DNA from 4 places in the Bacillus sp. z14 (2026) genome. Region 1 is predicted to be linked to each of the others. Evidence: riboswitches for the same ligand, from Rfam matches in the RefSeq annotation. Region 1 holds a riboswitch; each other region holds the start of a gene.
What was found. Region 1 has a riboswitch for cobalamin ahead of AC4G3O_RS10505 (ABC transporter substrate-binding protein). Riboswitches for the same ligand answer to the same signal wherever they lie in the genome.
Positions count from the first base shown of each region.

Region 1 (3,440 bases):
TCGATAAAATGAACAATTTTGAGGAAGAAGATGGACTGGAACGCTTGTATGAATTGATTGATACCTATAAAATTTAATGTTGAAATGATAAGTATTATTCTATATACGAAAAAAGCATTAAAACAGAACACTAAACAGGATTTGTAGCCAAAAAGTAGGAGTGTCGGAGCAATGAATCTTAAATGTTATACCCAATATGATGGACTTGGGTTAGCGAAGCTTGTAAAGGAAAAACAAGTATCCGCAATAGAATTAATAGAGGACGCATTTGAACAAATAAATGAACTAAATCCTAAAACAAATGCAGTTGTTCGAACTAGATTCGAAAAGGCAATGATGGAAACTGGAAAGTCTGAATCTATATACGGACCTTTTGCAGGAGTACCTATCTTATTAAAAGACTTATCACAATCTATTAAAGGCGAACCGATTACAGCGGGTTCAAAATTACATGTAAATCGGATTGCTAAACGGGATTCTAATTTTGTGAAAAAAATTCGTGAGGCAGGATTTGTCATTATTGGACAGACGAGTTCTCCGGAGTTTGGTCTGAAAAATATTACTGAGCCAGCTGTATATGGAGCGACACGTAATCCATGGAACCTGCAGCATTCATCGGGTGGATCAAGCGGCGGAGCATCAGCCAGTATAACTTCAGGTATGGTCCCAATTAGCGGTGCCAGTGATGGCGGCGGCTCTATTCGTATACCGGCATCATTCACTGGATTAGTAGGCTTGAAGCCAACAAGGGGAAGGACACCCGTTGGTCCAGGTGTGGGCCGCCAATGGCATGGAGCTGCGGTAGATTTTGCCTTAACCAAAACGGTTCGTGATAGTGCAGCTATGCTGGATGCCTTGCAAATCATTCAGCCGGATACTGCCTTTCAGGTACCTTTATATAATGGGAGCTATTTGAAGGAGCTTTCGAATCCATTGAAAGAAAGGTTTGAAATTGCTTTTTCCACAAAGTCTCCGGTGGGAACACCCGTTAGTGAAGAAGCTGTAGAAGCGGTACATAAGACAGTCAAATGGCTGGAACAGGCAGGGTTCACCGTTGAAGAATGTGATAATGGGGTAGATGGAATCCGCCTTATGGAAAATTACTATATTATGAATAGCGGAGAAATGGCAGCAGATATACTGTCCATTGAGGAAGCCATTGGACGGCCGATTACCGTTAATGATATAGAGATAGTCACATGGGTACTCAGAACTGCCGGGCAGAATGTATCAGCTGTTCAATTTACACGCAGTTTAGCTGAATGGGATACGGCAGCTGCACAAATGGCCAGGTTCAATGAGGATTATGATTTGTATTTGACGCCGGCAACAGCTTTCTCAGCTCCAAAGGTGGGCGAATTGACGCATACGGATGAACAGAGCTTGCAGTTATTGAAAGTAAATGAACTAAAACCCTCTGAACAGTTAGCAATGGTCTATGAAATGTTTAAACCAAGTTTAACGTATACGCCTTTTACACAGTTGGCGAACATCATCGGACAGCCTGCGATTAGCTTGCCTGTTCATATGACAGATTCTGGCTTACCCCTTGGAGTGCAATTGATGGCTCCAAAGGGAAGGGAAGATTGGCTTCTTAAAATAGGAGCGTTGTTAGAGCAATCCGATATATGGGTTGGACAGAAAGGGAATCCATATATTGGATGGCGATAAAAGTGATAGATCGACTAGAAGATGCGTGTAATTCAGTTGGTCAATTAAAACAGTCATTTCACTTGTTTATATTTATGAGAATTCCTATATATCGAAAATATCTTCCGTTTACATTTTCAACATGATATATTAATAATACGAAAATTTAAAACAATCATAAGTGCTCACTATTGTGAGGTAAAAGGGAATCCAGTGTAAATCTGGAACAGCCCCCGCTACTGTAAGAGCTGATGAAATCACGTGACCACCTTTAAATGAGGGAAGGTGTGAGAGTAAAGTGAAGCTCAGAGTCAGGAAACCTGCTTATGAATGTGTATTGCTTACTTTTCGGTGGGAAAAGGGATGGCGAACGTAGAGATGATTGTGTCTTTGCGCTGATTTTGACAGCGTTTTTTTGTCTGTGCATGAATCAAGCCTGTTTTCCTTAACCGGGAAGACAGGCTTTTTTATGTTTAATATTTCAGCGTGAATTCGCTAAATATAATAAATTTTGGAAAAGGGAGAATAGTGAGATGAAAAAGATTGCAAGCTTATCACTTTTGGTGTTCTTATCCGTTTTTGCATTGTTTGCATGCGGAAATGATGAGACAGTAAATAACCAGAAAAATGAAACAAACCAGGAAACTAGCGAGTATCCGAAAACACTGACAGATGGTCGTGGAGAAAAGGTAACAATAAAAGAAAAACCTTCAAGGATTGTTTCAACAACGTTGGCCATTGATGAATATTTATTGCCATTGGCAGAAGAGGAACGGATTGCAGCGGTTACGAAAATGTCGACAGACTCAGGGATTTCGAATGTAGCAGATCTAACAGATGGAATTGATACAAAAATTGAATCAGTTACATCTGAATTGGTGCTGTCACTTCAGCCTGATTTAGTGCTGATTCCTTCCTATGTAGATCCTGAGGTTCTTAAACAAATTGATGCTGCAGACATCACCACCTACCAACTTAAAGATGATTCCTCTATATCAGGTGTATTGGAGGGTCTAATGGAGGTTGGTACCATTGTTGGCGAAGAAGATAAAGCAGAAGAAATCATAGCTGATGTCAAAAAGAGGATGTCAGATTTACAAACGAAAGCAAAAGCACAAACAGATAAAAAACGAGTGGTTTACTGGACACAGCAAAATTCTTCAGTTACTGAGAATACTACAATAGGAGAAATCATCACCTTAGCAGGCGGGATAAATGCCATTACAGAAGCGGGCATTACCGGTGAAGAGTATCCTGATTATCCGAATCTTTCAAAGGAAAAATTAGTTGAGTTAAATCCAGATGTGATTATTACAAGTGATTGGCAGTATGATGGCTCAAAAGCAACATTCGTCGAGGAATGGAAAAAGGATCCGGCTCTTAAAAATGTGAAGGCCTTTAAGAATAATGAAGTGCATGTAATAGACAGTGCAAATTTAACAACGGCATCCCATTTTGTGATTGAGGGAGCAGAAGATATTTATAAAGTTCTTTATGGAGAATAATATGGCTTTTAAACAGTCTAAACAGGTACTTATTTTCATAATCCTGATTTGTTCCTTGCTCGCATCGTTGCTTTTAGCAACGATGTATGGCGGGGTCATCGTTCCATTTACGGAAACTGTGAAAGTATTACTCTCATTGCTTCCGTTTATAGAGTTTGACTATAACCCGATGTATGAAACAATCCTCGTTCAGATTCGCCTGGGGCGGGTTGTTGTAGCTGGATTAGTTGGGGCAGGTCTGGCTATATCGGGAGTTGTGATGCAAAGTGTTTTTCGCAACCCGAT
Region 1 is NZ_JBZFQK010000002.1:912,611-916,050, forward strand. Features, by position in the region: gene murG (undecaprenyldiphospho-muramoylpentapeptide beta-N-acetylglucosaminyltransferase) at 1-77, shown strand, start outside; gene AC4G3O_RS10500 (amidase) at 172-1,671, shown strand; cobalamin riboswitch at 1,813-1,992, shown strand; gene AC4G3O_RS10505 (ABC transporter substrate-binding protein) at 2,184-3,155, shown strand; gene AC4G3O_RS10510 (FecCD family ABC transporter permease) at 3,157-3,440, shown strand, end outside.

Region 2 (3,440 bases), on a different contig from region 1:
AATAAACAGCAGCTTCCAGAAGGTTTGTCATGGTATGAATTCAGTGCTTGTGCAGGATCTACTCTGGGCATCTTTTGTTTAGTTTCATATGCAGTGCGTGATAATTTTACTGAACATTTGGGGAAAGACATATATGAATCTTATTTTCCTTATGTGCAAGGATTGCATATTATGTTGGACTATTTTATTGATCAGGAGGAGGATCGCCAAGGCGACGATTTAAATTTCTGTTTTTATTACGAAACGGAAGAGCAACTGATTGATAGACTTTGTTATTTTGTTGAAAAAGCCAATTTAGATGTCACAAAAATACCGGACAGCAAGTTCCACAGCATGATTAACCAGGGATTATTGGGTATTTATCTAGCCGATTCCAAGGTGAAAGACCAGTTGTCGGTTAAGCAATATACTAAAAAAATGTTAAGCCTGGGTGGCCGTTCAGCGTATTTCTTTTATTGGAATAGTAAGCTGTATCATGCGTTTAAGAGAATGAAAAAGAATAGGCGAGTCTAGCATTCAATACTAAGGGGATGGAGCAGAATGGTGAAATTAAGTATTCTAGACCAGTCACCGCGCTCTGTTGGAGAGCCTTCAGAGCAGGCACTTGCTAATACGGTCAAACTGGCAAAATTGGCTGAGGAGTGGGGATACTCAAGATTTTGGGTCAGCGAGCATCATGATAGTCAAGGCTTGGCAGGATCTTCGCCTGAGATATTGGCAACATGGATTGCTGCTCAAACAGATAAAATAAGAGTTGGAACAGGCGGTGTTATGCTGCCTCACTACAGTGCTTATAAAGTAGCTGAAAACTTCAGAGTATTATCTGGTTTAGCTCCAGGAAGAATAGATTTGGGAATCGGCAGGGCTCCTGGAGGGATGCCAAGAGCAACGCGAGCGTTGCAGGAGGGGAGAGTACAGGAACTGCATCGTTTTCCTGACCAGGTAGATGAGTTATCCTGGTATCTCTATGATCAAATACCGGAATTGCATCCTCTATATGGGTTATCGGCGACACCTACCATTACATCTCCGCCGGAATTGTGGATGCTTGGATCTAGTTCATCTAGCGCAGCTCTTGCAGCTCATAAGGGTATACCCTATAATTTTGCTTTGTTTATTAACAGTGAATATGCTGAAGAAAATATGAAGCATTACCATGAAGCATTTCGACCTACAGAGTTAGTACAGAATCCATCAGGTATGGTTACTGTATTTACAGTTTGTGCGGAATCGGACGAAGAGGCAGAATATCTGGCTGGTTCATTGGATTTATCGATGCTGTTTCTTTCACAGGGAATTATAAGAGAGGGAACACCTCACCCAAAAGAAATTCATGAAATGTCATTATCGCAGTTTGAGAAAGCTCGGATTGATTACAACAGAAGCAAGATGATTATCGGTTCTCCTAAAATGATTGGAGAAAAAATTAGAGAGCTGAGTGAACGCTTCTTTACAGATGAAATTATGCTTGTGACAATCACCCATTCATACGAGGCTAAAGAAAACTCCTTCAGATTAATTGCCAAAGAACTGTTGAAATAATAGTGGATTTGCCATTAGTCAATCAATCTATTAGAATAAGAATAAAATCTAATAAATCACTTTAAAAGTGCCTCGGTACACGAGGGTAAAAGGGAAAACGGTTCAAATCCGTTGCAGCCCCCGCTACTGTACTTACTAAATCACAAGTCTGATTTAGTAAAAGCCAGGAAACCTGCTTTTAGAGTTTTAGTACTTATTTTTCGGAGGGAAAAGTAGGCTTATTGTATTCACAGGCGTGAAAAAGTGAATCCTTAGCTCAATACCATCCTGAGCTAAGGATTTTTTATGTGTTGTAGCTTATAATCTTGTTTTAAAGTGCATGAATAATCCGAGGTTCGCCGCCAGGAGTAAAGAGGAATTGAAGTATAAGTTATGAATAATAAAAATAGAACAACCGGTATTTATTTTGGGAGTATCCTGTTTTTGCTGCTCGCTGCGTTGCTCGGCCTGTTTATAGGCAGCGTGGACATGTCATTTAAAGATATTCTTGGGATTCTCTTGAAGAACGTGACCGGCCAGGAATCCTTCTATACCGGTCCAAAAAATATAGAAATGATTATTTGGAATATACGATTACCCCGGGTATTAATCGCTTTATTTGTGGGTGCCTCACTGGCACTTGCCGGTGCTGCCTTTCAGGGGCTTTTGCAAAATCCACTCGCTGATCCATATACTATTGGAATTTCTTCCGGTGCATCGGTTGGGGCAGTGATTGTTCTATTCTTTAATATCGAATTTGCTCTTTTTGGTCAGTTCACATTGCCGCTTGTTGCAATCGTGTTTAGTTTTATAACCTTGTTTATTGTATTTGGTATTACAAAGGCAGCTAGTGTTACCTATGCAAATGAGACCATTATTTTAGCCGGTATAATTATGAATTCATTCATTGGCGCTGTGGTCTCACTTATCATTGCGCTATCCTCAGGAGATCAAATGAGGGAGGTATTAAACTGGCTGATGGGCAGTGTGGCTATGAAAAATTGGGGACACGTCAGTATATTGATTCCCTTTTTTATTATAGGAGCTTCCATAATTTTATATCATTATCGTGAACTAAATGGGATGGCTCTTGGAGATCAATCCGCTCAATATAATGGTATCGATGTGAAACGAAAGAAAATAATCATTATTATCGGGGCTGGACTATTAACGGGTGCAGCAGTTGCCGTATCAGGAGCTATTGGCTTTGTTGGACTGGTTATTCCACATCTTGTTCGCCTTCTTGCTGGTGCTGATCATCGCCACTTACTGCCATTATCCATGATTATTGGAGGTGGATATCTCGTATTGGCTGACTTGATTGCACGTACGATTATCAACCCGCAGGAATTACCAATCGGTGTCATTACTGCCTTAATCGGTGCACCTGTATTTACAATCTTACTGATTAAAGAACGCATAAAAAGAAGGAATTTGACATGTTAACCGTAGAGAGCCTCAGTGCAGGCTATCATAAAAATAAGCAAGTGCTTCAGGACTTTTCTATTAAGGTTGAGAGCGGAGAATTTTTTGCTCTTCTTGGTCCAAATGGAAGCGGTAAGACGACATTGATTAAAAGTATATTGGGAAAAATGGAATATAAAGAAGGGACTTCAATCATTAATGGGAAAAGGACCTCATCCTATAAAACCGGAGAATTGGCTAAAATTGCTGCCGTGTTAAGTCAGGAACATATGGTGGGTATAGATTTTACGGTGGAAGAAATCGTACTATTAGGCAGGTATCCTTATCAGGAGAAGGGATTTTTTAATCATTACCGTAGTGAGGATTACGCAATTGTTGATGAGTGTCTTGCTCAGACAAACACGCTGAAATTTAAGTATACATACTTTTCGTCATTAAGCGGAGGGGAAAAGCAACGTGTCCTTTTAGCAAAGGCTTTGGCCCAGCAGCCAAAG
Region 2 is NZ_JBZFQK010000005.1:218,437-221,876, reverse strand. Features, by position in the region: gene AC4G3O_RS16200 (tetraprenyl-beta-curcumene synthase family protein) at 1-513, shown strand, start outside; gene AC4G3O_RS16195 (LLM class flavin-dependent oxidoreductase) at 541-1,542, shown strand; cobalamin riboswitch at 1,591-1,736, shown strand; gene AC4G3O_RS16190 (FecCD family ABC transporter permease) at 1,915-2,967, shown strand; gene AC4G3O_RS16185 (ABC transporter ATP-binding protein) at 2,961-3,440, shown strand, end outside.
Region 2: another riboswitch for cobalamin. It lies ahead of AC4G3O_RS16190 (FecCD family ABC transporter permease); the one in region 1 lies ahead of AC4G3O_RS10505 (ABC transporter substrate-binding protein).

Region 3 (3,440 bases), on a different contig from region 1:
TCCAAGAGCGTGTCCATTTTTTACGATATCTTTATATAAATACATATGTCCCGGGCTGGCTGTTCCCGTTACAAAAAAGGTTGCCTTAACATCCTGAACTTTGAGGATATCGAGGATTTCCTGTGTGATGTTTGAGGGACCATCATCAAAACTGAGGTAGGCTGTCTTTGCAAATGTTTCAGATGGAATAAGAAGCTGGATAATGAGCAATGTGAGAACAGATAGAGTACGCATAATAAACTCCTATGGATTAAGTGATTTTAATATAGTTTTTGATTCTTGTTAAAAAATATTCCTAAACGGAGTTGAATAATTGGGTAAAATGTTTAATAAAGAGATTGAACATGTATAATAGACATAAGCATTTTAGAAAGGTTGATAAAGATGATCGAGATACAAAGTTATACAGTTGAGAAACTGGAAGACCCGTTTGGTATCCTTTCTGGAGAAAGGTTCGAATATGTACTGGAGATTTCCGTTCCCGAGGAAGATGAACTATATACCGATAAGGGTCTTCTGTTGCGTGTTATATATGTAATGGATGAAAATCAGGACCAAATTTCAAAATATGAGTTTATAGAAAGTGAAACACAAAGTATTTTGGATTTTGAGCTTGAGGAAGATGAATTATCGATGGTTTTACAATTTTGCAGGGAACATACTGATGTTGAATATGAAGAAGAATGAAGATAGCTGATTATATAAAAAATATAAATATTGAATAGTGTAAGAGTGCCTTATTTATTAGGATAATAGGGAAACCGGTGCAAATCCGGTGCAGCCCCCGCTACTGTATACGCGGATGAAATGATTTGTAAACCACCGGCTCTTTGTTTAGAGCATGGGAAGGTAAATCAGAGTAAATTGATGCGTCAGCCAGGAGACCTGCTCTTTCTTTTGTATGTACTATTTTTCGGAGGGAAAAGTAGGCGTCCAATCCTGTTATTTTAATGTGGATTTTCGCCTTAGCTTTTTTCGAGCTAAGGCTTTTTTATTATGTTGGAAAGGGGAATAACTATGCTAAAAAAGCAAAACTATTTATTTTTATTTATGCTAATGCTTACGCTATCTATGTTAATGTTTGGGTGTTCGTCAACTGAAGATGACTCAAACCAGAAGAAAGAGGTTTCTGAATCAACGTCCACAGCCTTTCCTGTTGAGGTAAGGGATGGATCCGGAGAAAGCATCAAGATTGAGGAAAAGCCGGACACGATCGTATCCTTGCTGCCAAGCAATACTGAAACGGCCTATGCACTAGGTCTTGGAGAGAAAATCATTGGTGTATCAGATTATTGTAATTTTCCTACAGAAGCTGCTGACAAACCTAAGGTCGGCGGGTTAGAAATCAATATTGAAAAAGTGTTGGAATTAAATCCGGATCTTTTATTGCTTTCTGCCAGTCATTTTAATAATGCTAAGGATACCATTAAACAATTCCAGACAGCTGGTATTGATGTTATTATCGTACCTGACGCCAATTCGTTTGATGGTGCATATGGAACAATTGAATTGATTGCTAAAGCAACCGGAACATCAGACAAAGCTGATGAAATTATTTCGGATATGAAAAAAGAAGTAGCAGAAATTAAAGAGAAAGCAAGTGCTATAAAAGATAAGAAGAAGGTTTGGATTGAAGTATCTTCCTCACCGGATTTATATACAGCGGCTAACGGAACCTATATAGACGAAATGCTTGATATCATTCAGGCAGAGAATATTGCCGCTGATCAAGAGGGTTGGGTAACAATGAATGAAGAACAAGTCATTGATCGCAATCCTGATGTTATTCTTACTACATATGGCTATTATATTGAAAATCCAGAAGAAAAGGTATATGGAAGAAAAGCTTGGTCCGAGGTACCTGCCGTTCAAAATAAGCAGGTTTATGATGTAGATAATGACACAGTGTCAAGACCGGGACCACGTTTAACAGAAGGCTTGCAATTGATAGCTGAAAAAATCTATCCTGAAATATTTAAATAAACATTTTCATTTAAGAGCCGTGCCCATTTTACTTTGGGAGGCTCTTTTTTTGTCGAAGAAAATAAATTAAATTTTCTAACAATTTTGTTGAAATTTCCCTTTTGAGTAGGTATGATGATACCAATACGTATTCGTACTCACACATGGGATTGGAATGATAAGAATGTTATATGTAAATGACCTGCCGACCGAAGCAAGAGATAAAATGCTATATGCAGCCCTCCAATTATTCACTACAAGAGGTTACAAGAATACATCAGTTCTGGACATAGTTGAGTATGCACATGTCTCGAAAACAACGTTCTACCAACAATTCGGCAATAAAGAGACTTTGATTGTTGCACTTTGTGAAAGTTTGATTGGAGAAGTTGCAGAAGAGATTAAGCTTGCAGCTTTACGGGAACCACGCATTGGTTATAAAGCATATGCCGGAATTCTTCGCTATTTGGAAATTTGCTTTTCCAATAAGGCTGTTGCCAATTTTATTTTACTCGAATCAGTCGGAGTTTCTTTCGAAGTAGAACTGGTCAGACGAGAAGCACTTAAAAGTTTCGCAGATCTTATCTTTTTTTTTGCTTACCAGGAGTTTCCGGAGAATGTGAATGAACAGGAAGTTAGGATCATCTCTCAGGCAATGGTTGGAGCAATCAATGAGGTCGTCATTCAAAAATTCCGGGAACCAAATCACCAAAAGACAGATGTAGAATATCTTGCTAGATTATTAAACCGATTGGTCATGCGCTCATTTAGCAGTCTCTCAAATTAATAAACTATTGATATGAAGGAGGGAGAAAGTTGGTTTCTTTTTTACCAAGTGAGGAAGAAAAGGCATTTGTTGATGTAGCTAAGGATTTTGCGATTCAAAAGATTCGTCCCTATGCCAGGCAAACGGAAAAGAATCAGGGGGTAAGTGAGGACGTGGTCAGAAAGTTGAGTGACCTTGGATTATTAAATCTGGAACTGCCTGAATCATTCGGTGGCCTGGAATTGCCGCTCGTTTCCCAGGTACAGATTGTTGAGGCGCTTGCTTATGGTGACCTTGATACTATTCAGGGGCTTCCAGGAGCCGGGGAGGGAGCATCGTTTATTCGACTAAAAGAGGATCATAATGCATTTTCTTTTTACCAAACTCAATGTGGAACGGGAATTTGCCCAACAGTCGCCTTTCTTTATCCAAATCAACATAAACTCCAAATAAAAAAAATAGACAATGGATACATCGTTGATGGAGAAACGAGTCCGCTGAAAAATGTCAGAAAGGCTGAATATCTATTAATTGCAGGAACTGCCACTAATGGTGAAGCGGTATTGCTCTGGATAGATCAAGAAAATAACCATTCTTGGAAAGTGCTTGACGGTGATTATCGTTTGGGGCTATTGAGTGCTGGCTTTTCGAGAATTCAGCTTAATGAAGTAAGCGTTTCCAATAATAATATTTTGGCTAGTGGAATAGATGC
Region 3 is NZ_JBZFQK010000003.1:19,509-22,948, reverse strand. Features, by position in the region: gene AC4G3O_RS11145 (polysaccharide deacetylase family protein) at 1-234, opposite strand, end outside; gene AC4G3O_RS11140 (DUF6509 family protein) at 385-687, shown strand; cobalamin riboswitch at 714-907, shown strand; gene AC4G3O_RS11135 (ABC transporter substrate-binding protein) at 1,018-1,983, shown strand; gene AC4G3O_RS11130 (TetR/AcrR family transcriptional regulator) at 2,138-2,749, shown strand; gene AC4G3O_RS11125 (acyl-CoA dehydrogenase family protein) at 2,779-3,440, shown strand, end outside.
Region 3: another riboswitch for cobalamin. It lies ahead of AC4G3O_RS11135 (ABC transporter substrate-binding protein); the one in region 1 lies ahead of AC4G3O_RS10505 (ABC transporter substrate-binding protein).

Region 4 (3,440 bases), on a different contig from region 1:
GGAGATAGACGAAAGATTACATACAACAAAGTCACCCGGTGTTTTTTCAATAATAATTTTCCCATCCTCGGTTCTTTGTTCAATAACTTTGGTAGCACTTTGATTTTGCATAATTTCCGTACATAAATTACTGCAATATATCATTCCTTTATGGCGATTAGCATTAGAGCGGTTGACCGTATCCCGATAAAACATATAAGGTGTTCCTGTTTCAAGCTGAGAAATCATGATCGCCTTAAACACTTCAATGGCAGGTATTTCTTTTTTGGAAAGCTGCGGATGATTGATACATTCAGTATATTTTTGTCTGAATTGGCCATCCCCTGCTTCTTCATCAAAATAATCTTCAAGAGAATATCCCATTACTTTTCTTACTTCATGCGGATCAAATAAATACCAGGTACCCCGCTCCTTGACCATTTCCATAAATAAATCCGGAATGCAAACACCAGTAAATAAATCATGCGTTCGAAAACGTTCATCCCCATTATTTAAACGCGCTTCGAGGAAGGCAAATATATCCTTATGCCAAACATCCAGATAAACTGCAATGGCACCCTGTCTTTGGCCCAGTTGGTCCACACTGACGGCGGTATTATTTAATTGCTTCATCCATGGTATAACTCCTGAGGAAACACCCTTAAATCCTTTAATATCACTGCCTCGCGCTCTAATTTTCCCTAAATAAACACCTATTCCTCCGCCATTTTTAGATAGATTGGCAATATCGGTGTTTGAATCATAGATACCTTGCAAACTATCATCAACAGTATCGATAAAACAACTGGATAATTGGCCATAGCTTTTCCCAGCATTAGCAAGCGTAGGAGTTGCCACCGTCATATATAGATTGGATAAGGCCCAATATGCTTCTCTTATTAATTTGATTCGCTGTTCTTTAGGCTCATTCATCATTAATGTCATGGCAATAATCATAAACCGTTCCTGAGGAAGTTCATATAAGCTTCCATGATGAGATTTGGCTAAATAGCGATCTGCCAGCGTCCGAATGCCAATATACGTAAACAACTGATCTTTTGATGAATCGATGACTGCTTCGAGTTCATTGATTTCGTCTTCCGTATATTCATTTAACAATGCTGGATTATAAATCCCCATATCAGTCAATAGTTCAACAAGCTGATGAAAGCTCCCATATTTGTGTGTTAAATCATATCCCCGGCTTTTTGAAGCTTTATCATATAACTGGTCTAAATAAATAGTTGCCGCCACAAATGTCCAATCAGGCTCATCAGCAGAGATACGCTCTACGGCGCTTAGTACCAGTAAATTCACCAACTCTTTCTTGCTATAGTCAGACTTATACTCAAGTGCTGTCTTGATTTTTTCTAAGTATTCCTCTGCTGAATAAATAGATGTATAGGAACTAACACATTCCTTTATGTATGTTTCTATGCTTTTTAAATTTATGACTTCCAGACTTGCATAGTTTGATTCGTAAGATACTGCCATACTAATTTCCCCCTTATTGTTTGCCGATAAATCGATTAAAAACGTCTGTTCCCTCCACGCAAAAAATCCCATTGCCTAAAAATAAGCAATGGGAAAAGAAATAATAACAAGATTGAACTGTTCAATATTGCTATTTCATCCGTTCCACCCTCATTGCTCCCGATAAAGGCAAACCAGTGAAAAAGGCAGGTCTCCTGACTCATGCTTCGCTTTACTCTAAGTCCTTCCCATAGATTTCTCTACAGTGGTTTACTTATTTCATCAGCATTTACAGTTGCGGGTACAGTTCCGGATTTTAACCGGATTCCCTATTAAGTCGTAATACGACACCTTAAACACGTTAAAATCAATATATAGTATTTTAGATATAAAATGATAACAACATATAGAATTATAAATCTTATATGTGAAAATAGCAACTAAAATTCCGACAATTTATTTAGGCAATTGCTGGAGAAATTGATTGATAAATGCTTCGGATTCCAATCGAATTCCAATGTATGGCGGATGAACACGTTTATTGGCTTCAAGAGGAACCCCCAACCACAATACTTTTTGGTCAAGGATGACAAATGTGAAGCTTGGCCCATTCTGAAGATGGATATCCGGATCCAAATAGGAATGGGAATCTGGAGAATACATCATCAGTCTTGTTCTTGAGTTCCTCGTCTTCACTCTTTGAACAAAATCCGATGATAACACACTGGAATTTGGCAAGGAAAGGATAATGGAAGATTGGGCTTTTTTTAAATCCTGATAGAACCCTTCCAAATTTCTTGCATAAATCCATTGTAATTTTGGATGATGGTTGGCAATCCATTTGCCTATTTGATCCATATTGACCATTTGATTCCGTTTCATTTGATATTGAACGAGCTGATGAAGAGTTTTTGTATGCGAAACTTTTGATTCTATAAACTCCACATCGCTGACATGAATCAGTTTCCCTTTTGTTCTGGTAATTGCAACATTTAACAGCCGTTCACTTTCCCTGCCCGTTAAAAGCATCCCTGCCCGATTTTGCGGATAACTATCTACACTATCAAATACCATTACTTCCCGTTCACTTCCCTGGAAACGATGGACAGTGGCAGCCAATATATCATGCAGGCCGTTCTCTTCCTCATATAGATCTTTAATTAATGTTTCCATCAATTGTGCCTGCGCACGATAAGGGGTTGCATAACCGATTGATTTACTCCCATTGCTGTAGGCTTCATGAATAACCTGAAAGGATAACAATAGATTCATCAAATTCATTCTAGAACCAGAGGAAGTGCCCGTAAAGCAGTGTTCCCCTGTGAAGCTCGTATTTAACAGTACGGAAGCACGATCTACAAAAGGTGTCTTTGAAACGATATCTTTTTTATTTATATGAACACTTGGATGATCGCCAACCAGTGAATTATAAACATATTGGTTCGTAAAAGCGGAGATATCCGGATGCATTCTCCTCTGTTCCTTTAATAAAAACAAATGAGTATGAAGTTTTCCCCCACGTGCAATATCAGCAACACCGGCACGATGGAAGATGTCCTCCTTCAGCCAGCGGTCTACAAGCTCTCCCCTCGAAACCGCAATAGGAGGTAATTGCTTAAAATCCCCACAAATAATACAACGCTTGGCAAGTGCGCCGGCAAAGGCAATTTGCGGGATAAAGGCCATACTGGCTTCATCAATGATAACTAGATCATACTCTTGTTCAAAAATACTCGGGTCCATTGCTGCTTTCGCCAAGGTAGTCCCAACAATGAAGGCATTTTTGACTAAATGAATTTCTTTTTGCCTTATTTTCTCTAAGATTCTGCCCAGTTTTTTTTCAAGGTCAAGAAGCTGCTCCGAGTCACGTACGCTAAAAGACAGAGACAGATCTTTTTTTAGCAGTTTCTTTTCTTCATTAATCGAATCCCTTTCCTTCACTAAATGTCCATCATGACTTTCCAATAATTTAGCCGGCAATATATCCC
Region 4 is NZ_JBZFQK010000001.1:296,848-300,287, forward strand. Features, by position in the region: gene AC4G3O_RS01320 (ribonucleoside-diphosphate reductase subunit alpha) at 1-1,473, opposite strand, end outside; cobalamin riboswitch at 1,641-1,822, opposite strand; gene AC4G3O_RS01325 (DEAD/DEAH box helicase) at 1,909-3,440, opposite strand, start outside.
Region 4: another riboswitch for cobalamin. It lies ahead of AC4G3O_RS01320 (ribonucleoside-diphosphate reductase subunit alpha); the one in region 1 lies ahead of AC4G3O_RS10505 (ABC transporter substrate-binding protein).